Regions from separate parts of the Streptomyces sp. CA-249302 genome, predicted to be linked through region 2. Evidence: riboswitches for the same ligand, from Rfam matches in the RefSeq annotation. Region 2 holds a riboswitch; each other region holds the start of a gene.
What was found. Region 2 has a riboswitch for cobalamin ahead of ACQEWB_RS02495 (CbtB domain-containing protein). Riboswitches for the same ligand answer to the same signal wherever they lie in the genome.
Positions count from the first base shown of each region.

Region 1: it holds a riboswitch for cobalamin, as region 2 does, so the genes downstream of both, ACQEWB_RS32900 (ribonucleoside-diphosphate reductase subunit alpha) here and ACQEWB_RS02495 (CbtB domain-containing protein) in region 2, are expected to answer to the same signal.
Region 3: it holds a riboswitch for cobalamin, as region 2 does, so the genes downstream of both, ACQEWB_RS11250 (cobalamin biosynthesis protein) here and ACQEWB_RS02495 (CbtB domain-containing protein) in region 2, are expected to answer to the same signal.

Region 1 covers NZ_JBNJMG010000001.1:7,238,159-7,245,711, forward strand. Annotated here, with positions in the region: gene ACQEWB_RS32890 (putative Ig domain-containing protein) at 1-417, opposite strand, end outside; gene ACQEWB_RS32895 (ribonucleotide-diphosphate reductase subunit beta) at 692-1,702, opposite strand; gene ACQEWB_RS32900 (ribonucleoside-diphosphate reductase subunit alpha) at 1,702-4,077, opposite strand; cobalamin riboswitch at 4,202-4,331, opposite strand; gene ACQEWB_RS32905 (GNAT family N-acetyltransferase) at 4,385-4,888, opposite strand; gene mctP (monocarboxylate uptake permease MctP) at 4,957-6,579, opposite strand; gene ACQEWB_RS32915 (DUF3311 domain-containing protein) at 6,576-6,827, opposite strand; gene ACQEWB_RS32920 (YbdD/YjiX family protein) at 6,973-7,173, opposite strand; gene ACQEWB_RS32925 (carbon starvation CstA family protein) at 7,145-7,553, opposite strand, start outside.
Region 2 covers NZ_JBNJMG010000001.1:563,000-570,552, reverse strand. Annotated here, with positions in the region: gene ACQEWB_RS02520 (universal stress protein) at 1-167, shown strand, start outside; gene ppdK (pyruvate, phosphate dikinase) at 177-2,864, shown strand; partial or broken gene ACQEWB_RS02510 (DUF6479 family protein) at 3,000-3,278, opposite strand; gene ACQEWB_RS02505 (ferredoxin) at 3,352-3,723, shown strand; gene ACQEWB_RS02500 (histidine phosphatase family protein) at 3,727-4,299, opposite strand; cobalamin riboswitch at 4,419-4,548, shown strand; gene ACQEWB_RS02495 (CbtB domain-containing protein) at 4,584-4,805, shown strand; gene ACQEWB_RS02490 (CbtA family protein) at 4,830-5,585, shown strand; gene ACQEWB_RS02485 (acyl-CoA dehydrogenase family protein) at 5,742-6,920, shown strand; gene ACQEWB_RS02480 (oxygenase MpaB family protein) at 6,930-7,553, shown strand, end outside.
Region 3 covers NZ_JBNJMG010000001.1:2,490,725-2,498,277, reverse strand. Annotated here, with positions in the region: gene cobN (cobaltochelatase subunit CobN) at 1-761, opposite strand, end outside; gene ACQEWB_RS11255 (cobyric acid synthase) at 758-2,266, opposite strand; gene ACQEWB_RS11250 (cobalamin biosynthesis protein) at 2,263-3,204, opposite strand; cobalamin riboswitch at 3,306-3,445, opposite strand; gene ACQEWB_RS11245 (hypothetical protein) at 3,566-3,787, opposite strand; gene ACQEWB_RS11240 (anion permease) at 3,819-5,075, opposite strand; gene ACQEWB_RS11235 (lysozyme) at 5,174-5,923, opposite strand; gene ACQEWB_RS11230 (class II aldolase/adducin family protein) at 6,120-6,851, shown strand; gene ACQEWB_RS11225 (alpha/beta hydrolase) at 7,012-7,553, shown strand, end outside.

The sequences.
Region 1 (7,553 bases), 6.7 Mb from region 2:
GTAGGCGTCGACCACGGCAACCGTCAGGCCCGACCCGCCCGTTGACGGCAGGTTGTAGGCGCTGTGCAGGTTGGCCGGGCTGAGGCCGGAGGGCGCGGCGGCGGCGACCGCGGAGGCCAGCCGCTGCTTGATGTCGGTACGGCGCTGCGCGAAGCAGGCCGCCTGGCCGGGGGCGGCGGTGGCGCACAGGTGCTTCGTGGGCACCTTCTGCCCCGCCTTGCCGGTGGAGTGGAAGGTCTGCCGGTCGGGGGAGGTGAGGGCCTTGGCGTTCTGGGTGACCCGGGTGGTGTGGGCCGTCGCGGACACCGCGGGTGCCGCGTGTGCCGGTGCGGCGACCAACCCGGCGAGGCCGAGGGCGAGGGCGGGTATGGCGGTGGTCAGGAGTCTTCGCAGACTCCGTCCGGTCTTCTCACGCATGGGGGTACTGCCTCCGTCGTTGGAGTGGGGTTCTCGACGCAGGTGGCAGGCCTGTGACGCGCGTAGCGGCGGCGGTGCGCGATGCCGTCATGGGCATGACACATTTGGGCGTCCTGTGCCTGTGTTGTGGACATGGCGGGACGGGCAGAACGTAGCCGGGGCCGAGGATGCGGAGCCAGATGCGCCGGAAGAACTTTGCCGCTCCATAGCCGATGCATGGACGGCCCATGGAAGCTCCATGGGCCGTCCAGGGCCTGGCGGGGCTGGACGGGGGCTAGAAGTCCTCGTCGAGGTCGACCGTGCCCTCCACGGCCACCTGGTACGCGGACGGGCGCCGCTCGAAGAAGTTGGTCAGCTCCTGGACGCCCTGCAACTCCATGAAGGAGAAGGGGTTCTCGGAGCCGTACACCGGGGCGAAGCCGAGCCGGGTCAGCCGCTGGTCGGCCACGCACTCCAGGTACTGGCGCATGGACTCGGTGTTCATGCCCGGCAGCCCGTCGCCGCACAGGTCACGGGCGAACTGGAGCTCGGCCTCGACGGCCTCCCGCAGCATGTCCGTCACCTGCTCCCCGAGCTCGTCGTCGAAGAGGTCCGGCTCCTCCTTGCGGACGGTGTCGACCACGTCGAACGCGAAGCTCATGTGCATGGTCTCGTCGCGGAACACCCAGTTGGTGCCGGTGGCGAGACCGTGCAGCAGGCCGCGGCTGCGGAACCAGTAGACGTACGCGAAGGCGCCGTAGAAGAAGAGCCCCTCGATGCAGGCCGCGAAGCAGATCAGGTTGAGGAGGAAGCGGCGGCGGTCGGCCCTGGTCTCCAGGCGGTCCAGCTTCTCGACCTCGTTGATCCACTTGAAGCAGAAGCCGGCCTTCTCGCGGATGGACGGGATGTTCTCCACGGCCGCGAAGGCGGCGGCACGGTCCTCCGGGTCGGGCAGGTAGGTGTCCAGGAGGGTCAGATAGAACTGGACGTGCACGGCCTCCTCGAAGAGCTGGCGCGACAGGTACAGCCGCGCCTCGGGGGAGTTGATGTGCTTGTAGAGCGTCAGCACCAGGTTGTTCGCGACGATCGAGTCGCCCGTCGCGAAGAAGGCGACCAGCCGGCCGATCAGGTGCTGCTCCATCGGCGACAGCTTCGCGAGGTCGGCGACGTCCGAGTGGAGGTCGACCTCCTCGACGGTCCAGGTGTTCTTGATGGCGTCCCGGTAGCGCTCGTAGAAGTCCGGGTAGCGCATGGGGCGGAGGGTGAGCTCGAAGCCGGGGTCGAGCAGGTTCTGGTTGCTGGGCATTACTGGCAGGCCTCGCAGGACTCGGGGTTTTCCAGGGAGCAGGCGACGGCGTCCGTCGTCTGTACGGGGAGGGTCGCCTGTGCCGCGCGGGCGATGCGGGTCGCCGGGCGGGAGCGGAGGTAGTACGTCGTCTTCAGGCCCGATTTCCAGGCGTACGCGTACATCGAGGAGAGCTTGCCGATGGTCGGGGTCTCCAGGAACAGGTTCAGGGACTGGGACTGGTCGAGGTACGGGGTGCGGGCCGCGGCCATGTCGATCAGGCCGCGCTGCGGGATCTCCCACGCCGTGCGGTAGAGCGCCTTCACGTCGGCCGGGATCCAGGCGAAGTCCTGCACCGAGCCGTTGGCGTCGCGCAGCGCCTCGCGGGTGCGGGCGTCCCAGACGCCGAGCTGCTTGAGCTCGTTCACCAGGTACGAGTTGACCTGGAGGAACTCGCCGGAGAGGGTCTCGCGCTTGAAGAGGTTGGAGACCTGCGGCTCGATGCACTCGTAGACGCCGGCGATCGACGCGATGGTGGCCGTGGGGGCGATGGCCAGCAGCAGGCTGTTGCGCAGGCCGACCGCGGCGACGCGCTCGCGCAGGGCGGCCCAGCGGTCCGGCCAGGTCGGCTCGACGCCGTAGTGGTCGGGGTGCAGGACTCCGCGGGCGGTACGGGTCCTGTCCCAGGCCGGCAGCGGGCCGCTGTGCTCGGCCAGGTCGGCGGAGGCCTCGTACGCGGCGAGCATGATGCGCTCGGCGATCCGGGTCGAAAGGGCCTTGGCCTCGGGGGAGTCGAAGGGCAGACGCAGCTTGAAGAAGACGTCCTGGAGGCCCATCGCGCCGAGGCCGACCGGGCGCCAGCGGGCGTTCGAACGTCCCGCCTGCTCGGTGGGATAGAAGTTGATGTCGACCACGCGGTCGAGGAAGGTGACGGCCGTACGGACCGTCTCGTCCAGGCGCTCCCAGTCGATGTCCCCGTCGACCACGAACGCGCCGAGGTTGACCGAACCCAGGTTGCAGACCGCCGTCTCCCCGTCGTCCGTGACCTCCAGGATCTCCGTGCAGAGGTTGGAGGAGTGGACGACGTGGCCCGGCTCGGCCGTCTGGTTCGCCGTACGGTTCGCGGCGTCCTTGAAGGTCATCCAGCCGTTGCCGGTCTGCGCGAGGGTGCGCATCATGCGGCCGTAGAGGTCGCGGGCCGGGATGGTCCTGCGGGCCAGCCCGGCCGCCTCCGCCCTGCGGTAGGCCGTGTCGAACTCCTCGCCCCACAGGTCCACCAACTCCGGTACGTCGGCGGGGGAGAAGAGGCTCCACTGCTCGTCGGCGTTGACCCGGCGCATGAACTCGTCCGGGATCCAGTGCGCGAGGTTCAGGTTGTGCGTACGGCGGGCGTCCTCACCGGTGTTGTCGCGCAGCTCCAGGAACTCCTCGATGTCGGAGTGCCAGGTCTCCAGATAGACGGCGGCGGCACCCTTGCGCCGGCCGCCCTGGTTCACGGCGGCGACGCTCGCGTCCAGCGTCTTGAGGAACGGGACGATGCCGTTGGAGTGCCCGTTGGTGCCGCGGATCAGCGAACCGCGGCTGCGGACGCGGGAGTAGGCGATGCCGATGCCGCCGGCGTGCTTGGAGAGGCGGGCGACCTGGTGGTAGCGGTCGTAGATGGAGTCCAGCTCGTCGACGGGGGAGTCGAGGAGGTAGCAGGACGACATCTGGGGGTGCCGGGTACCGGAGTTGAACAGGGTGGGGGAGGAGGGGAGGTAGTCGAGCCGGCTCATCAGGCGGTAGAGCGCGGCGACTTCGTCCAGGGCGCGGGTCCCCGCTTCTGAATCGAGCACGGTGTCCTCGGCCAGACCGCTCGCCACCCGGAGCATGAAGTGCTGGGGCGTCTCGATGACCTTGCGGGTGATCGGGTGCCGGAGCAGGTAGCGGCTGTGCAGGGTGCGCAGGCCGAAGTAGCCGAAGCGGTCGTCGCCGGCCGGGTCGACGAGCGCGTCGAGCCGCACGGCGTGGACGCGCACGAACTCCGCCGTACGGTCGGCGATGAGGCCCTCCCGATGGCCGACGGCGACGGACCCGGTGAACGTGGTGACGCCCTGGGAGGCGGCCTCGGCGGCGATGCTGACGGTGAGGAGCCTGGCCGCCAGCCTGCTGTACGCCGGGTCCTCGGAGATGAGCCCGGCCGCCGCCTCCGTGGCCAGCTCGCGCAACTCCACGAGGACATCCGGCACGGCCCCCCGCGCTGACCGGCCGCGGAGTGCGGCGGCGGCGACCCGGCCGGGGTCGGCGTCGGGGAGGTCGGCGGTCAGCTCGGTCAGGGTCCGCAGCAACGCGGCCGCGGGACCGTCCTGTTCCACAGGGGCGAACGCTGAGGCCGGGTCGGCTGGCGCGATGGTCACGTGGGGCTCTCCCTCGCTGGGCACGGGGCCTTGCGGAGGGCAGGGGGCAGCTCACGAGCGCGCACGGCGTCGCGTCCACCGGCCCATTCCACGAGGCCCGGACGTCATGGCACCCGGGCCACGGCGGCCGGGCGCACTGTCGGCAGGTCCTCGGACTGACTCCCGTACACGCACAAGGCGTGCACAAGTACACCGTTGCGGGACAGTTCCGGATTCGCACCGGATTCCCCTGCGGCGACAGCGAGCATGAGCATACATCTTGTGCCGGGTTGCGGTGACGCCCCCAGATGTTGTGTCGCGTGTCGTCTCAGAGCGTCAACTCGTAGGTGAGGAGAGTGAACTCGTCACCGGGGATCGGGTTCCAGTCGCGGCCCGGCGCACGGCGGAAACCGAGGCGTTCGTAGATGCGGTGGGCGGCGTGCATCGTGTGCTGGGTCGACAGGACGACGCCGGTGCACTGGGCTGCTCGCGCGCGGTCGACGCAGGCACGGACCAGGGCCTCGCCGGCGCCACGGCCGCGGGCCGCGTGGGCCACCGCGAGCATGCGGATCTCGGCCTCGCCGGGGCGGGCCAGCTCCGCCATGGGGCCGGATGCGGGGGCGAAGGTCACGCCGCCGAGCAGTTCCGTGCGGGAGACGGCGACCAGGACCTCTGCGTGGGCGGCGCGCTTCGCCACGTCTCTCAGCTCGCCCAGGTACCAGTCGTCCTCGTCTCCGAAGGCCAGGAGGCCGTCCTGGAGGTAGGCCTGGGCGGTGATCTCGCCGAGGGCGTCGTATTCGGTGGGGTCCGCCGGGCGGATCTGGATGTCCATGGCCAGAGTCTGCCTGGCAGGTACGACAATGGGCCGCCGGTTTTCCGACGACCCATTGATCACCGTGACTACTGGTGAGATGCACCTGCCGTAGCGGGCGGAAGCTCCACTTCCACTCCCGGATCGCCCGCGTCCGCCGTGTAGTCGGACGGGTTGGTCTCGTCGATGCCCTCCGGGGCCTTCGCGGCCTTCAGGACGAAGGTCAGGACCACCGTCACCAGGGCGTTCAGGGCGAAGGACGTCAGGCCGATGTAGCCGATCTCGCCGATGCCGGGGATCTCCGCGTTGGAGCCGCCGAAGTGCTTCTGGTCGGGGTTGGTGGGGGAGGCCACGTTGTACGCGGCGACCGTGCCGTAGATCATGCCGACGGCCCAGCCCGCGAGCAGCGCCCAGCGGTGGAACCAGCGGGTGAACAGGCCGCCGACCAGCGCCGGGAAGGTCTGGAGGATCCAGATGCCGCCCAGGAGCTGGAAGTTGATCGCCACCGTCTTGTCCATCGTCAGGACGAAGACCAGCGCGCCCACCTTCACCAGCAGGGACACCAGCTTGGAGACCTTGGTCTCCTGCTCCGGCGTAGCGTCCGGCTTGATGAAGTCCTTGTAGATGTTGCGGGTGAAGAGGTTCGCTGCCGCGATCGACATGATGGCCGCCGGCACCAGCGCGCCGATGCCGATCGCCGCGAAGGCCACGCCCGCGAACCAGCTCGGGAACATGTCCTCGAAGAGCTGGGGGATGGCCAGTTGGGGGTTGGTGACGTCGACCCCGCTCTTGATCGCCATGAAGCCCAGCAGCGCGAGCAGGCCCAGCATCAGCGAGTACAGCGGCAGGATCGTGGTGTTGCGGCGGATCACGTCACGGCTCTTGGAGGAGAGCGTCGCGGTGATCGAGTGCGGGTACATGAAGAGCGCGAGCGCGGAGCCCAACGCCAGTGTGGCGTACGTCCAGTGGGCCGCCGGGGGCGACACCAGGGCGCCGGCGCCCGCCTTCGTGAACTTGTCGTTCGCCGAGGCGAAGATGTCGTCGAAGCCGCCCAGCTTGATCGGGATGTAGATGATCGCCACCGCGATGACGATGTAGATCAGCGCGTCCTTGACGAAGGCGATCAGGGCGGGGGCCCGCAGACCGGAGGAGTAGGTGTACGCGGCCAGCACGCCGAAGGCGATCAGCAGCGGCAGGTCCTTCACGAACCAGTTGGAGTCCGTACCGCCGCCGAGGCCCAGCACGTCCAGCACGGCCTGGATGCCGACCAGTTGGAGCGCGATGTACGGCATCGTCGCCAGGATGCCGGTGACCGCGACCGCCAGCGAAAGCCCCTTCGAGCCGAAGCGGCCGCGCACGAAGTCGGAGGTGGTGACGTACCCGTGGCGGTGCGAGACCGACCAGAGCCGGGGCAGGAAGGTGAAGATCAGCGGGTACACCAGGATCGTGTACGGCACCGCGAAGAAGCCGGCCGCGCCCGCCGCGTAGATCGCCGCCGGTACGGCGACGAAGGTGTACGCCGTGTACAGGTCGCCGCCCAGCAGGAACCAGGTGATCCAGGTGCCGAACGACCGTCCGCCCAGGCCCCATTCGTCCAGCGAGTGCTCGTTCTCGGCCTTGCGCCAGCGTGCCGCCAGGAAGCCCATGACCGTGACGGCCAGGAAGAAGAAGATGAAGACGCCGAGCGCGACGCCGTTCACGCCGTCCTTCACCGGGCACCCCCACGACGGGCGCGCTGGTCACGCTGCCACAGCGTGTACGCGGTCATGGTCAGCGCCGTGGAGATCAGCACCCACAGCATCTGGTACCAGTAGAAGAACGGGATGCCGATGAACGCCGGGTCCGTCTTGGCGTAGGAGCCGACCCACAGCAACGCCACGAACGGTGCCACGAGGCAGAGGGCGATCACCACGCGGACCGGCGTCACCACCGGAGCTCTCACTTCAGGCACATCTGACATACCGCGGTTCCGTCCCCTCGCCGATACCTGTGATCGCCTGTGATCACTTGTGTAATGCGCAGGCAATCTAGGTCACCGTGTAAAGGGAGCGGAAGACCTCGTCCGTATATCGGTATGTCGATTCAGTGAAAGCCGGACATCGGTGTCAACAGCACCGGAAGCCCTGCCGCGGGTCCTCCTCCTGACGGTCGGTCCGCATCCGCTCGAACTCGCGGCGGGACGGAACTTCGGCCTGTGGATGGTCTTTTCGTACGTGCGCCACGTACCGGTCGTACGCCGACTCGTCGGTCAGCTCGCGCACGTACCAGCGCACACTCCTAGCCGCCCGTACCAGCGCCGACCGCATCGCGCGCCTCCTCCTTCTCCTCCCGTGTCGGGATCAGCCCCGCCGGCGCGGTGATCCGGGACTCGACGTACGGCGCCTCGCTGAGCGTGGACAGGGCGGGGCGGCGGACATGTCGGACGCAGACGCGCAGGGAGTCCGCGATGACGACGACGATCAGGACCGCGAGAACGGCCGAAAGTACGCCGTCCACCGTGGAGTTGGTGACCACGGTGTGCATGTCGTCCATGTTCTTGGCCGGCGGCAGCACCTTCCCCGCGTCGATCGCGTCCTGGAAGACCGAACGCTGCTTGAAGAAGCCGACCTTGGGGTCGCCGGAGAACACCTTCTGGTAGCTGGCGGTGAGGGTGACCGTGGCGTCCCAGGCGAGCGGAATGCCGGTG
Region 2 (7,553 bases):
CCGAGGGACGCCCGCAGTCCGTGCTGGTACGGGCCGCCTCGGGAGCGGGCCTGCTCGTCGTCGGCCGCCGGATCACCGAACGGCCCGCCGGCCCGCGCACCGGCCCCGTCGCGCACGCCGCCATCCACCACGTCGGCTGTCCCGTGGCCGTCGTACCCCACGAGTGAGAGGCCGACATGAGCAAGCCGACGAAGTACGTGTACGCGTTCGCCGAGGGCGGCCGGGACATGGCCGCCCTGCTCGGAGGCAAGGGCGCCGGTCTCGCCGAGATGACGAGGATGGGCCTGCCGGTGCCGCCCGGGTTCACCGTCACCACCGACGCCTGCAAGGTCTACCTGGCCACGGGTGAGGAGCCGCCCGAACTCGGCGTCGAGGCGGCCCGTGCCCTGGCCGGTCTGGAGCGGGCGATGGGCCGCACCCTCGGCGCGCCCGAGGACCCCCTCCTGGTGTCCGTCCGCTCGGGTGCCCGCTTCTCCATGCCCGGCATGATGGAGACCATCCTCGACATCGGGCTCAACGACCGGTCCGTCACCGGGCTGGCCAAGGCCTCCGGGCAGGAGAGGTTCGCCTGGGACTCCTACCGCAGGCTCATCCAGATGTTCGGGCACACCGTGATGGGCGTGGACTCGGACCTGTTCGAGCGGGCCATCGCCGAACACAAGGCCCGGCGTGCGGTGGCCGACGACCACCTCCTCGACACTAGCGAACTCGCCTTGATCACCGAGGAGTTCAAGGAGATCATCCGCAAGGAGACGGGCGAGGACTTCCCGCAGGACCCGGCCGAGCAGCTCTCCCGCGCCGTCCGTGCGGTCTTCGACTCCTGGAACACCGAGCGCGCCCACGTCTACCGGCACCGCGAACACATCCCCGAGGACCTCGGCACCGCCGTCAACGTCCAGGCGATGGTCTTCGGCAACCTGGGCGACGACTCCGGCACCGGCGTCGCCTTCACCCGGGACCCCGCCACCGGCGAACGCGGCACGTACGGCGACTACCTGCCCGACGCGCAGGGTGAGGACGTCGTCGCCGGCGTGCGCGACGCGCTGCCCCTCAGCGAGCTCAGGACTCTCGACCCGCGCGCCTACGTCGAACTCGGCGACCACCTGCGCACGCTGGAGAGCCACTACCGCGACCTGTGCGACGTCGAGTTCACCGTCGAGCGCGGCAAGCTGTGGATCCTGCAGACCCGCGTCGGCAAGCGCACCGCCGAGGCCGCCTTCCGCATCGCCCACGACCTGCGCGAGGAGAACACGATCACCGCCGACGAGGCGCTGACCCGGGTGGACGGCGCCGGACTGACCCGGCTGATGTTCCCCCGCTTCGACGTGAAGGCCACCGACCAGCCGCTGGCCCACGGTGTGCCCGCCTCACCGGGCGCGGCCGTCGGCGCCGTCGTCTTCGACTCCGCCGAGGCGGTACGCCGTGCCGCCACCGGCGAGCACGTGGTCCTGGTCCGCCGGGAGACCACCCCCGACGACCTGCCCGGCATGATCGCCGCACAGGCGGTGCTCACCAGCCGGGGCGGCAAGACCAGCCACGCCGCCGTCGTCGCCCGGGGCATGGGCAAGGTGTGCGTGTGCGGCGCCGAGACCCTCGCCGTCGATCCGGCCGGCCGCCGCTTCACCACCCCGTCGGGAGTGGTCGTACGCGAGGGTGACACGGTCTCCGTCGACGGCACCGCGGGCACCGTCCACCTCGGCGAGCTCCCGCTCACCGTGTCCGAGGTCGGCCGCGCCCTGGAGACCCGCGCCGCGGCCGGTCCGCTCACCGAGGCCGTGCTCGGCGCGCTCGACCACGCCGACTCCGTACGCCGCCTCCAGGTCCGGGCCAACGCCGACACCCCCGAGGACGCGGCCCGCGCCCGCGGCCTCGGCGCACAGGGCATCGGCCTGTGCCGCACCGAGCACATGTTCCTCGGCGAACGCCGGGCGCTGGTCGAGGCGATGATCCTGGCCCGCGACGACACCGCGCGCGAGGCGGCCCTCGCGGCCCTGCTGCCGCTGCAGCGCGCGGACTTCACCGGAATCCTCGAGGCCATGGACGGGCTGCCGGTGACGATCCGACTCCTTGACCCGCCGCTGCACGAGTTCCTGCCCGACCGTACGGAACTCGCCGTACGCCTGGCCGAGGCCGCCGACCCCGACCCGCGTGACCGTGAACTCCTCGCCGCCGTCGAGCGCATGCACGAGCAGAACCCGATGCTCGGCCTGCGCGGAGTACGGCTGGGCCTCGCCGTGCCCGGCCTGATGGCCATGCAGGTACGTGCCGTCGCCGAAGCGGTCACGGCCCGTCTGCGCGCCGGTGGCGACCCGAAGGCCGAGATCATGATTCCGCTCGTGGGCACGGTCGAGGAACTCCGCCTGGCCCGCGCCGAGACGGAACGCGTCCTCGCCGAGGTCGCGTCCGAGACCGGCACCGAACTCGACTGTCCCATCGGCACGATGATCGAGCTGCCGCGAGCCGCGCTCACCGCCGCACGCATCGCCGAGGCCGCGGACTTCTTCTCCTTCGGCACCAACGACCTCACCCAGACGACCTGGGGTCTCTCCCGGGACGACGCCGAGGCCTCGTTCTTCCCGCTGTACCTGGAGAAGGGCGTCTTCGCGGTGTCGCCGTTCGACTCGATCGACCAGGAAGGCGTCGGACGTCTGGTGGAGCTGGCGACCCGGGCCGGACGCGCGGTCAACCCGCGCCTGGAGACCGGCGTGTGCGGCGAGCACGGCGGCGACCCGGACTCCATCCACTTCTTCCACCGGATCGGCCTGGACTACGTCTCCTGCTCGCCGTTCCGGATCCCGGCGGCCCGGCTGGAGGCGGGCCGAGCGGCACTCGCGCAGGCCACCGAGCGCAGCGACAGCAGGTGACCGGCGCCGCCCGCGCTCAGGTGCGGTCGCCCTTGGGCTTGCCCCTTTGGTCCAGGGCGCCGTGCCGGGGCGCCCGACGTCGGCTCGGCGCCCGTGCGCAGTTGCTCCAGGCGCCCGGGCGCTCCGGGGGGGCGAGTTGGCGTGGCCCGGAAGCTCGTGCGGTGTCAGTCGGTCATCGCCGCGGGGCACCTCGTCGGGCTCGCGTCCCTCCCGTACCTCGCGCACCGGTCCGCCGTCCGGCAGCCTCGGCCGCTCCTTCGGGCCGGGCGGGGTCAGCTCCTGGCGGCGCACCCGGGCGCCGAGCCAGAACGCGCCGAGCAAGAGGGCGACGACCACCACCCCCGCCACGACCAGGCCGCTCCCGAGTGCGCCGCGGCCCGTACGCGTGGGCCTCCATGTGCACCTGCCATCAATGACAGGACGCCGTTCCCGCGACAGACCGTCGTTCCCGGTGTTTGACGCGGTCGGCCCCGGCTACCCGCCCCTTGTGACTACGACGACCCAGCAGGAGCTCTTCCGGTTCCTGGAGGACCGCTTCGCTTGCGCCCAGGCGTGTACCGACTGCGCACGCGCGTGTGCGTTGCGCGCGAGCCTCCTGGATCCGGACGGGACACAGCACCAGGAACTCGCACGACGCAAGGGCATCATGGCCGCGGAGGTGTGCGACGCGACCTGCCGAGTGCTGTCGGAGCAGAACCGGCTGGACGAGGCCGGCCTGCACATGCAGGTGGAGTGGTGCCGCACCGTGTGCCTGGAGAGCGCGCATGTCTTCGACGCGCAGCCGGGTGCCGAGGACGGCGCGAAGGCCTGCCGGGAATGCGCCCAGGCCTGCACGGACTTCCTCGCCACCCTGAACTGACGCTCAGGGGGCTTCGCCACCGAGGGGTCGGCCGAGCCGCACGTTCCAGCGTCCCGACCTGCCGCTGAGTTCGACGGCGGTCAGCGGCGGGACGTCGGTGCGCCAGAAGGCCGACTCCGGTGCCCCGAGCGCCCGCACCACCGCGGCCCGTGCGACCTCGGGTTCGACCACGGCGAGGGTCCGCCCCGGAACGGCCGACCCCAGCCAGCCCTCGACCCGGTCGCACAGGGCCGCCACCGGCTCCCCGCCGTGCGGGGCGGAGCCGGGATCCGACAGCCAGCGGGCCAGCGCCTCCGGCTCCCGCCCGCTCACCTCCGCCAGCGTCTCCCCGCGCCAGCGCCCCGCGTCCAGCCCCGCCAACTCCGGTGCGTCCACGGCGTCGAGGCCGAGCGCGTCGGCCGTCTCACGGCAGCGCACGGTGGGGGAGGACACGGTGTGTACGGCCGCCGGGAGCGTGCCGGCGGCCGCCCGGGCCTGCCGCAACCCGGCGGCGTCCAGGGGGCAGCCGTCGTCGAAGCGGGCCTCCCTGAGGGCCGCCGTGATCGCGGGTGAGATCAAGATCACTCGGCTCGTCATACGTCCATCCCGCGCTCGACATCCCTTCAAGTCCCTTGATCCACCGGCGAAAACGGCTCCCCAAGGGCGCTCACGCCGGTTTCATGCGCTCTTGGCCGCACCCCCGCTTCGCGGTACCTTCTCGTGGATATTGACGACGGCACAGCGGAAGCCGGTGGAATTCCGGCACGGTCGCGCCACTGTATGCCGGGCACGCACCCTGGGTGCGTGCCGGGCGAGTCAGACCCGCCCGTCGTCCTGTTGCACCACCGAGACGGGACGCGAGTTCCCCAGGAGGGCCTGCCATGGCGCAGTCTGTCGCTCAGCCGACCACCACTCCCACCGCCGTACCGGCGAAGCTGCCGATCGGCGCGATCGTCCCCTGGGCGGTCTTCTTCGGCATCCTGATGCTGGTCCTGCTCTACTTCGTCGGCGCCGAGCAGGGCGCCACTTCCGTGATGAGCGGATCCGACGTGCACGAGTGGGTGCACGACGCCCGCCACCTGCTCGGCTTCCCCTGCCACTGACGGCCGGGGAGAACGTACGAGCCCATGAACTCGGCAACCGTCCGCAACCTCCTGGTGCGTGGCATGCTCGCGGGACTCGCCGCGGGCCTGCTCGCCCTCGTCGTCGCCTACTTCCTCGGTGAACCGCGCGTCGACGCGGCCATCGCCTTCGAGGAGGCGCACTCGCACGAACACGGCGTCGAAACCGTCAGCCGCACGATGCAGTCCACCGCGGGCCTGTCCACCGGTGTCCTCGTCTACGGCATCGCGTTCGGCGGCATCGCCGCCCTCGCGTACTGCTTCGCGCTGGGCCGCATCGGCCGCTTCGGGCCGCGCGCGAGCGCGCTGCTCCTGGCGGCCGCCGGCCTGATCGCCGTGTACGTCGTGCCGTTCCTGAAGTACCCGGCCAACCCGCCGTCCGTCGGCGACCCCGACACCATCGGCAAACGGACCTCGCTGTACTTCCTGATGGTCCTGCTCAGCGTCCTGCTCGCGGTCGCCACCGTGATCCTCGGCAAGCGCCTCGCGCCGCGCCTGGGCAACTGGAACGCGACCCTTGCGGCCGGGGCGTTCTTCCTCCTCGTGGTCGGGCTCGCGTACGCGTTCCTGCCCTCCTTCAACGAGGTTCCGAAGACCTTCCCGGCCACCCTGCTCTGGCAGTTCCGGCTGGCGGCCCTGGCCGTCCAGGCGACCCTGTGGACCACCTTCGGGCTGGTCTTCGGACTGCTGGCGGAGCGCGTGCTGGCTCCCGAGCCGGCGCGCGCCACCGCTGCGGCACAGGCAACACCCGTCGCCCACTGAGCACTTCACCGGCCAGGGCCCCCGGAACCGTCGAGATCCGGGGGCCCTGGCCGTTTTGCGCCTACTCCCGTTTCCGTCCGCGACGCCATTCCCAATTTCTGGAACACGTTCTACCGTGTGCGCCGTCAGGACCGGCCTGCGAAGCCTGGAGGCGCCGTGCACCTCGAATACACGCCCGAGCAGCAGCGGCTGCGCACCGAACTGCGCTCGTACTTCGCCGGGTTGGTGCCCGACAACGCCTACGCCCGGCACGGCGACCCGGCCGCCCAGAAGCGCTTCTACCGCGAGACCATCCGCCGCCTCGGCACCGACGGCTGGCTCGGCGTGGGCTGGCCGAAGGAGTACGGCGGGCGCGGCCTGACCGCGATGGAGCAGTTCATCTTCTTCGACGAGGCCGCCCAGGCGGGTGTCCCGCTGCCCTTGATGGCGCTCAACACCGTCGGGCCCACGATCATGCAGTTCGGCACCGACGAGCAGAAGGCGTACTTCCTGCCCAAGATCCTCGCCGGCCGGATCGACTTCGCGATCGGCTACAGCGAGCCCGACGCCGGCACGGATCTGGCGTCCCTGAAGACACGGGCCGTGCGCGACGGCGACGAATACGTCGTCAACGGCCAGAAGATCTGGACGACGAACGGCGACACCGCGGACTGGGTGTGGCTCGCGACCCGCACCGACCCGGAAGCCCCGCCGCACAAGGGCATCACCATGCTCCTCGTCCCCACCACCGACCCCGGCTACTCCTGCACCGTCATCCGCACTCTCGCCTCGCACGACACCACGGCCAGCTACTACGAGAACGTCCGCGTCCCCGTCGCCCGCCGGGTCGGCGCCGAGAACCAGGGCTGGCGGTTGATCACAAACCAGCTCAACCATGAACGCGTCACCCTCGCCGCCCACGGCACCATGGCGATCCGCGCCCTCCAGGACGTACAGCGCTGGGCGATGGAGACCAAGCTCGCCGACGGCCGCCGGGTCGTCGACCTCCCGTGGGTGCGCCGCCGCCTCGCCCAGACCCACACCAGGCTCGACGCGATGAAGCTCATGAACTGGCGCATGGTGCACGCCGTCCAGAACGGCACCCTCACCCCCCAGGACGCCTCCGCGGTCAAGGTCTACGGCTCCGAAGCCCGCCGGGACGCCTACGCCTGGCTGATGGAGATCGTCGGCGCGGCGGGCGAGCTGAAGGAGGGCTCGGCGGGCACGGTCCTGCACGGCGAGCTGGAGCGCGGCTACCGCTCGGCGGTCATCTTCACCTTCGGCGGCGGCAACAACGAGATCCAGCGGGAGATCATCTCGTGGATCGGTCTGGGGATGCCGCGGGTACGGCGTTAGCCTGCCGGTATGGGTGATCCGGGGCTGTTCACACCGAAGTCGGTCACATGGCAGATGCACGCCGACCCCATGATGTGGGTCGCCGGCGTCCGCGCGCTCTACCTCCAGGCGCTGCATCCCCGCGCGGTGCGCGGAGTCATGCAGAACTCCACTGCGTTTAATCGTCAAAAGAGGGGCCGCAAGGACGCCTGGGGCCGGCTGATGCGGACCGCCGACTTCGTCGGCACCACGACGTACGGGACGACCGAGGCCGCCGAGCGCGCGGGGGCCCGGGTGCGGAAGATCCACAGCATGCTCGGGGCGACCGACCCGGACACGGGGGAGCGGTACGGCGTCGACGAGCCCGAGCTGCTGCTGTGGGTGCACTGCGCCGAGATCGACTCCTATCTCCAGGTCGGGCGGCGCTCGGGTTTGAGGCTCACGGACGCGCAGGCCGACCGTTACATAGGTGAACACCGCGTCAGCGCCCGCCTGGTGGGCCTCGACCCCGACGCCGTACCCGCGAACCAGGAGGAGATGGCCGCCTACTTCGAGAAGGTGCGGCCCGAACTGGCCGCCGGGCCCGAGGCACGTGAAGTGGACGACTTCCTGCTCCGCCCGCCGACGCACCCCCTCCTCGTCCCGGCGCGCGAG
Region 3 (7,553 bases), 1.9 Mb from region 2:
GTAAGGCAAAGTCCTTGCAGGACAGGGACGTCGAGGTCGGCGAGGGCCCCGATGTCCCAGGCCTCCTCGTCACCGCCGGCCGAGGCCTGCGAGGCGTGGGTGCCGCCGGCGGCCAGGATGGTGGCGACCAGGGAGTCGGCCTCGGCGAGGATCTCGTACAGCCCCGCGTCCGCGCCGCGCAGCGAACCGCAGTACACGGGAAGGGCGTTGGAGCCACGGGCCTCGATCGCGTCGCACAGGGTGTCGACGAAAGCGGTGTTGCCGCTGAGCTCATGGGCCCGGTAGAAGAGCACGCCCACGGTCGGGCGGCCGTCGACCCTTTCGTACGAGCCGTGGACGCCGTACTCCGGCATCTTCCGCGGCTCGACGAACCCCTCACCCGTCAGCAGCACGGTGTCGGAGAGGAACCGCGCGAGCTCGGTGAGGTTCTCGGGCCCGCCCTCGACGAGGTACCGCAGCGCCTCCGCGACGACACCGGCCGGCACCGACGACTCGGCCATCAACTCCGCGTCGGGGACGGCCTCTCCACCGAGCAGCACCGTGGGGATCCCGGACGCCTTCAGCGCGGCCAGCCCGTCCTCCCAGGCCCGCTTGCCGCCGAGCAGCCGTACGACGGCGAGGTCGGCGCCGTCGAGGAGACCGGGCAGCTCCTCGGTCACGTCCACCCGGGTCGGGTTGCCGATCCGGTAGTCGGCACCGGCTGCGGCCCTGGCCGCCAGCAGGTCCGTGTCGGCGGTCGACAACAACAGCACTGTGCTCATGCGGGCGCTCCCGGTGGAATGAAAGGCAGTCCTTGCGGCGCGCCCGACTCGATGAGCCGCCACAGCGCGTCCGTGTCCGCGTGTTCTTCGATCAGGTCGCCGAGCCGCTCGAGCTGCTCCTCGCGCAGCGCGGCGAACGAGGTGTCGGGGGCCGGCACGAAACGACGGCCCGCGGCGGCCGCCACCTCCCGCAGGAACGCCCGCCGGAACCCGTCCGACTCCAGCGAACCGTGCCAGTGGGTACCCCAGGTCTGCCCGACCCGGCAGCCGTCCAAAAAGGCGCCCCCGCCCGTGACTTCGGCGACCCCGTGATGGATCTCGTACCCCTCGACCCGCTCGCCGAGGGCCTCGCCCACCGGCCGGGTGAGCGTCTTCTCGCGCGCGAACCGCACGCGCACGGGCAGCACCCCGAGCCCGTCCACGGCCCCCTTGCGGCTCTCGACCTCGTCCTCGATGTGCTCCCCGAGGATCTGGAAGCCACCGCAGACGCCGAGGATCGGCCGCTGCTCGGCGGCCCTGCGGACCAGGGCCTCGGCAAGCCCCCGCTCCCGCAGCCACTCCAGGGCCTTGACCGTCCCCCGGGTCCCCGGAATGACGACGAGGTCGGCGTCGGAGAGCTCCTCCGGCCGGTCCACGAACCGCACCACGACACCCGGTTCGGCGGCGAGCGCGTCCACGTCGGTGAAGTTGGACATCAGCGGGATGGCACAGACGGCGACCCGCAGTACGTCCTCGCCGAGGGGCGGAGCCGTGTTCGACTCCCGGACCGTCCCCCGCAGGGACACCCGCAGCCCGTCCTCCTCGTCGATCCCCAGCCCGTGCCGGAACGGAAGCACCCCGTACGTCCGCCGCCCGGTGAGCCCGTGCAGCATGTCGAGCCCCGGCTCCAGCAGCGAGACATCCCCTCGGAACTTGTTGACGAGGAACCCCGCGACGAGCCGCTGGTCCTCGTCCGACAGCAGCGCGACGGTCCCGAAGAAGGAGGCGAAGACGCCCCCGCGGTCGATGTCGCCGACGACGAGCACGGGCAGCCCGGCGTTCCGGGCGATCCCCATGTTCACGATGTCCGTCCGCCGCAGGTTGATCTCGGCCGGACTGCCCGCCCCCTCACAGATCACCGCGTCATAAGTGCCCCGCAACTCGGCGAGGCACTCCAGCACGGTCCCGAGCAGCTGCTGCTGCCGCCCCCCGTGATACCCGCGGGCGCTCAGCTCCCCCACGGGCTTCCCCATGAGCACGACCTGACTGCTCTGCTCGCTCCCGGGCTTCAGCAGCACGGGATTCATCAGCGCGGTCGGCTCGACCCGGCAGGCCTGCGCCTGCATGGCCTGCGCCCGCCCGATCTCCGCACCCTCGCGCGTCACGAACGAATTGAGGGACATGTTCTGCGCCTTGAAGGGCGCGACCTTGACCCCCTGCCGCACCAGCCACCGGCAGATCCCGGCGGTGACCACACTCTTGCCGGCGTCGGAGGTGGTACCGGCGACGAGCAGCCCCCCGCTCATTTCGTACGTCCCTTCACCAGCAGCCGCGCGGCGACACCGACGCCGAGCGCGAGGAGACCGACGCGCCGGGACAGCCGTACCGCCCGCTCGATGTCCTGTACGGCGACGGCGCGCCCCGGCGTGTTCAGCACGGGCCGGTGCTCGACCCGCCCGCCGTACGACAGCGTCCCGCCGAGCCGCACGCCGAGCGCCCCCGCGAAGGAGGCCTCCACGGGTCCGGCGTTGGGGCTCGGATGCTTTCCGGCGTCGGTACGCCAGGCACGTACCGCTCCGCGCGGATCGCCCCCGGCGACGGTCGCGAGCGCGGCGGTGAGCCGGGCACCGGGCCACCCAACGACGTCGTCGAGCCGGGCCGAAGCCCACCCGTACCGCCGGTACTTGGCCGACTTGTGCCCGACCATGGCGTCCAGCGTGTTCACGGCCCGGAACCCGAGAAGCCCCGGCACCCCGCCGACGGCCCCCCACACCAGCGCCCCGACGACGGCATCGGAGGTGTTCTCGGCAACGGACTCGACGACGGCTCGGGCGATCCCGTCGGCGTCCAGCGCCTGCGGATCCCGCCCGCAGAGATGCGGCAGCCGGGCCCGGGCACCCTCGACGTCCCCGGCATCGAGGGACTTGCCGATCCCGCGGGCCTCCCGCGCGAGCGAGGTCCCCCCGACAACGGCCCAGGTGGCGGCGGCGGTCAGTGCGACGGAAGCGGCACGGGACGGTCGTACGACTCGCTCCGCGACGGCACCGAGCCCGACCGTCCCCCCTGCACACACGGCGATGTGCAGCGCGCCCCACCCGCGGTGGTCCCGCCACAACACCCGTTCCACGGCGCCCGCGGCCCGCCCGAAGACGGCGACCGGATGCCCGCGGCGCGGATCGCCGAGCAGGTGGTCACCGAGAAGTCCGGCGGCGGCGCCGTACGCGAAGACGCGATCGGCACGCATCGGCTCAGCCGGCCGTGGGGTGGGGCAGTGCTCGGGCGTTGACGCTCAACAGGCAGCCGCGCATGGCGATATGTCCTCACTCAGGGTGTCCACGCCCTGGTTCGACGAGACCGGCGGTGGGAGTTCCTGGCTCCCGGGGCTACCTACCCCGGTGACAGTGGCGGGACCGCGCCGGACTCGCACCGGCTTCCTCCCTTGCCGCCGTAAATGGCTCCGGCAGTCCACCACGCCCCCGAACGGCAGTCAACTTGCCGTTGACCTGCGGTGGGGGAGTGTGCTGAGGCCCACAGCGCACATGACTGCGCCCCCTGGCGTGGATGCGGTCAGGGGGCGCCGTGCGCAGGTGAGTTGTGGGGTGGCCTCAGGCCACGATCAGTGAGATCCCGTACGCCACCGCCGCCGCGCACGCCGCGAAGCAGACGTACGCGCCGGTGACCGCGAGGGGCGCCGAGCCGCCCTCGGCGGTGGCCCGCTCGCGGCGGGACAGGCCCATGATGCCGAGGGTGAACAGGGCCACGAGGCCCACGGTGACCACGAGGCTGACGCCGAAGACGGAGCCGAGCGCTTCCCAGTCGATCTTCATGGTGAGGGTTCCTTCTACCGGGGTGCGGGGCTCAGACGGCGGCCGGCGGGGTGGCCGGCTCGGTCGTGGTGGGGGCCGGGGCGGCCGGCGCGGGCGCGGGGATCGTGGCCGTCAGGCCCTCGGTCACCGTGCCCGCCGGCGGCGGCGTCACGGCGGCGATCGCCGTGGTGACCACGCCGGCCGGCTCGTCCGCGTCGTTGACGTTCGACGCGTCGACGACCTCGCGGCGGGAGAGCTTCCAGATCGCGGCGCCGGAGGCGACGAGGAAGACGGCGACGACCGCCGTGCCCCAGTCGCCGAGGTCGGTGACCGACTCGGCGAGCGCGCCCACCAGGGCGGCGGCCGGCAGCGTCAGGGCCCACGCCACGAACATCCGGGTCGCCGTGGACCAGCGGACCACCCCGCCCTTGCGGCCCAGGCCCGCGCCCATCACCGAACCGGAGACCGAGTGCGTGGTGGAGAGGGACAAGCCGAGGTGCGAGGAGGCCAGGATGACCGTCGCCGCGCTGGTCTGGGCGGCGAAGCCCTGCTGCGGCTGGAGCTCGGTCAGGCCCTTGCCCATCGTGCGGATGATGCGCCAGCCGCCGAGGTAGGTGCCGAGCGCGATGGCCAGGCCCGCGGAGAGGATGACCCAGGTGGGCGGGTCCGAGTCGGGGGCGACGGCACCGCCGGCGACCAGGGCGAGGGTGATGATGCCCATCGTCTTCTGCGCGTCGTTGGTGCCGTGGGCCAGCGAGACCAGGCCGGCCGAGGCGATCTGGCCCGCCCGGTAGCCCTTCGCGGCGGCCTTGCCGTCGGCCTTCTTGCCGAGGGTGTAGGAGAGCCGGGTCGCGAGCATCGCGGCGACGCCCGCCACCACCGGGGCCGCGATCGCCGGGATCAGGACCTTGGTGACCAGCGCGTCACCGTGCACCGCGCCCAGGCCGGCCGAGGCGATGGTGGCGCCGATCAGACCGCCCATGAGGGCGTGCGAGGAGCTGGAGGGCAGGCCCACCAGCCAGGTCAGCAGGTTCCAGAGGATCGCGCCCACCAGGGCGGCGAAGATGACCTCGGGACGTATGCCGGTCTCGTCGACGAGACCCTTGGAGATCGTGTTGGCGACCTCCACGGAGAGGAAGGCACCCACAAGGTTGAGGACGGCGGACATGGCCACCGCGACCTTGGGCTTGAGCGCACCGGTCGAGATGGTCGTGGCCATCGCGTTGGCGGTGTCGTGGAAACCGTTCGTGAAATCAAACGCGAGTGCGGTGATCACCACAATCGCGAGGATCAGCGAGAAGTTTTCCATTTACCCAGGCAATCGTTCGAGGTCATTGGTCGTACGAACGTACGTAACCTGGGTAAACGGAAGGTGAACTGAGGTGGGCTTCGCGGTGTCCAGAACGGTCAGTAGCCGCGCGCGAACCGCTTCAGTTGGGCCAGGGACCCGTTGAAGAGATTCTGGTCACCCGGCAGGCTGCCGCTGTTGTCGTACTGCCAGAAGGTCCAGAACGACCAGCCGGCCGGCAGCGACCCCGCGTCCGCCGAGTCGTGCCGCGCGATCCACAGCGCGTGGTTGGCGGCGAAGGCGCGGCTGCTGCCGGTGCACGTGTTCCACCAGTGGGCGGTCGTGTAGATCACCGGGCGGCGGCCGGTCAGCCGCTTCACCTCGTTGCTGAACGAGGCGATCCAGTCGACCATGCTCGAGTGGCTCAGGCGGTAGCACTTGTGCTTCTTGTCGTACGGGTTGTACTCGATGTCGAGCGCGGGCGGCAGCGTCCAGCCGTCCGCGGTCCAGGCGCCGCCGTGGCGCACGAAGTACGCCGCCTGCGCCTTGCCCGACGACTTGTTCGGCAGCGCGAAGTGGTACGCCCCGCGGACGATGCCGGCGTTGCGGGCGCCGTTGTACTGCTGGCCGAAGTAAGGGTTCTGGTAGTTCGTGGACTCGGTCGCCTTGATGTAGACGAACTTGGCGCCCTTGGCCTTCGCCTTCGACCAGTCGACGTTCCTCTGGTGCGAGGAGACGTCGTGTCCCTTCGGCAGGCTCGCCGCCGAGGCCGGTAACCCGGCGAGGACGCTCCCCCCGGCCGTCAGCGCCGCGACGGCGACCGCGATGACGCGGGTGCGGCGGCGGAACGGTTTGCGATCACGGGCCATATTTCCCCCCGGAATGGCGACGTGCACGACAAATCACGGGGAGATTACTGGAAGATCCACGAACGCTCGCCGATCTCCGGCCAAGCATGGGGAAGGGTGGATATGTCAGGGAACGTACCCTGTCGGAGGCGCGCCTTCCGCCCTAAAGTGCGTCCGCCCGACGGCGACTTGCGGGCGTCCCTGGCAGGATCGCGGCATGGCTGAGCAGCGGCGGGACCAGCGGGACGGGCGGGATGCCGGGGAGGGCGCACAGCATGTGCCCGAGGGGTGGGGGAGGGGTGCGCTCCCTGAGGAGGCGCACGCCTGGGAGGCGCTCGTCGCCACCGCCCGCCGCACCGTGTCCGACGGGCTGGTCGTCGGCACCTCCGGCAACGTCTCCGTGCGCGTCGGCGACATCGTGCTGGTCACGCCCTCGGGCGTCCCGTACGACCGGCTCACGCCGCACGACATCACCGGCGTCGACCTCGACGGGTGGCGGCTCCTCGGCACCCTGGTCCCGACCAGCGAGCTGCCCATGCATCTCGCCGTGTACCGCACGACCGACGCCCGCGCGGTCGTCCACACCCACGCCGTGCACGCGACCGCCGTCTCGACCCTCGTCCCCGAGCTCCCGGCGATCCACTACATGGCCGGCGCCCTCGGCGGCCCCGTCCGAGTCGCCCCTTATGCGACGTACGGCTCCGACGAGTTGGCCGAGAACATGCTCCGGGCCCTCACCGACCGCACGGCCTGCCTCCTCCGGAACCACGGCACGATGGCGTACGGCGCCACCCTCGACCAGGCCTACGACCGCACGGCCCAGCTGGAGTGGATGTGCCACCTGTGGCTCACGGCGTCCTCGGTACCGGGCATGTCCCCGCACCTGCTGTCACGGGAGCAGGTGGACGAGGCGGGCGAGAAGCTGCGGGGGTACGGGCAGCAGCGCTGAACCGCTGCCTCGCCACACCTTCGGTGATTTTCTTCCGCCGCAACGGCGCTCGGGCACGACGCTCCTGCCCGGCGGTGCCGAACCCCGCCGCACCCCGAACGCTTCACCCGACCCCTCCCTCCCGCTGGCCGGTCGCCGTGTCGGCCAGGACACTGGACGGGTGCGCACTGTCAAAGCGACGGCCGCCGCCGTCACCGTAGCCCTGGCCGCCGGCGCAGCCTCCGTGGCGGTCGGCCGGTTTGCCAGCGACGCCGCACTCAAGGCGCCCGCGGGCCGGCCCCTGCCCACCGAGCCCCGGCTCACCGTGCACGCCACGGCCGCCGGCCAGATCGCCCTCACCCGCGACCTGGCGGCCCTGCGCCCCGGCGTCTACGGCCTCACCGGCGACGCCACGCACGCGGTCGTCGGCCCCGTCCTCGGCACCGCCGTCCACTCCGCCGACACCGTCGTACGCCGCCTGGAACGCGTCACGACCGGCACCCTCGAACCCGGCGACAAGGTGTGGCTCACCCCGAACACCCACGTCGGCACCCCGCGCACCGCCCTCGGCCTGGACCACCAGGACGTCGGGATCCTCGGCGAACTCGGCACCCTGCCCGCCTGGTTCGTGCCCAGCGTGCGCAACACCTGGGTGATCACCGTGCACGGCCTCGGCGCCACCCGCGAACACCCCATGAACGTCATGGACTTCCTGCACGGCCG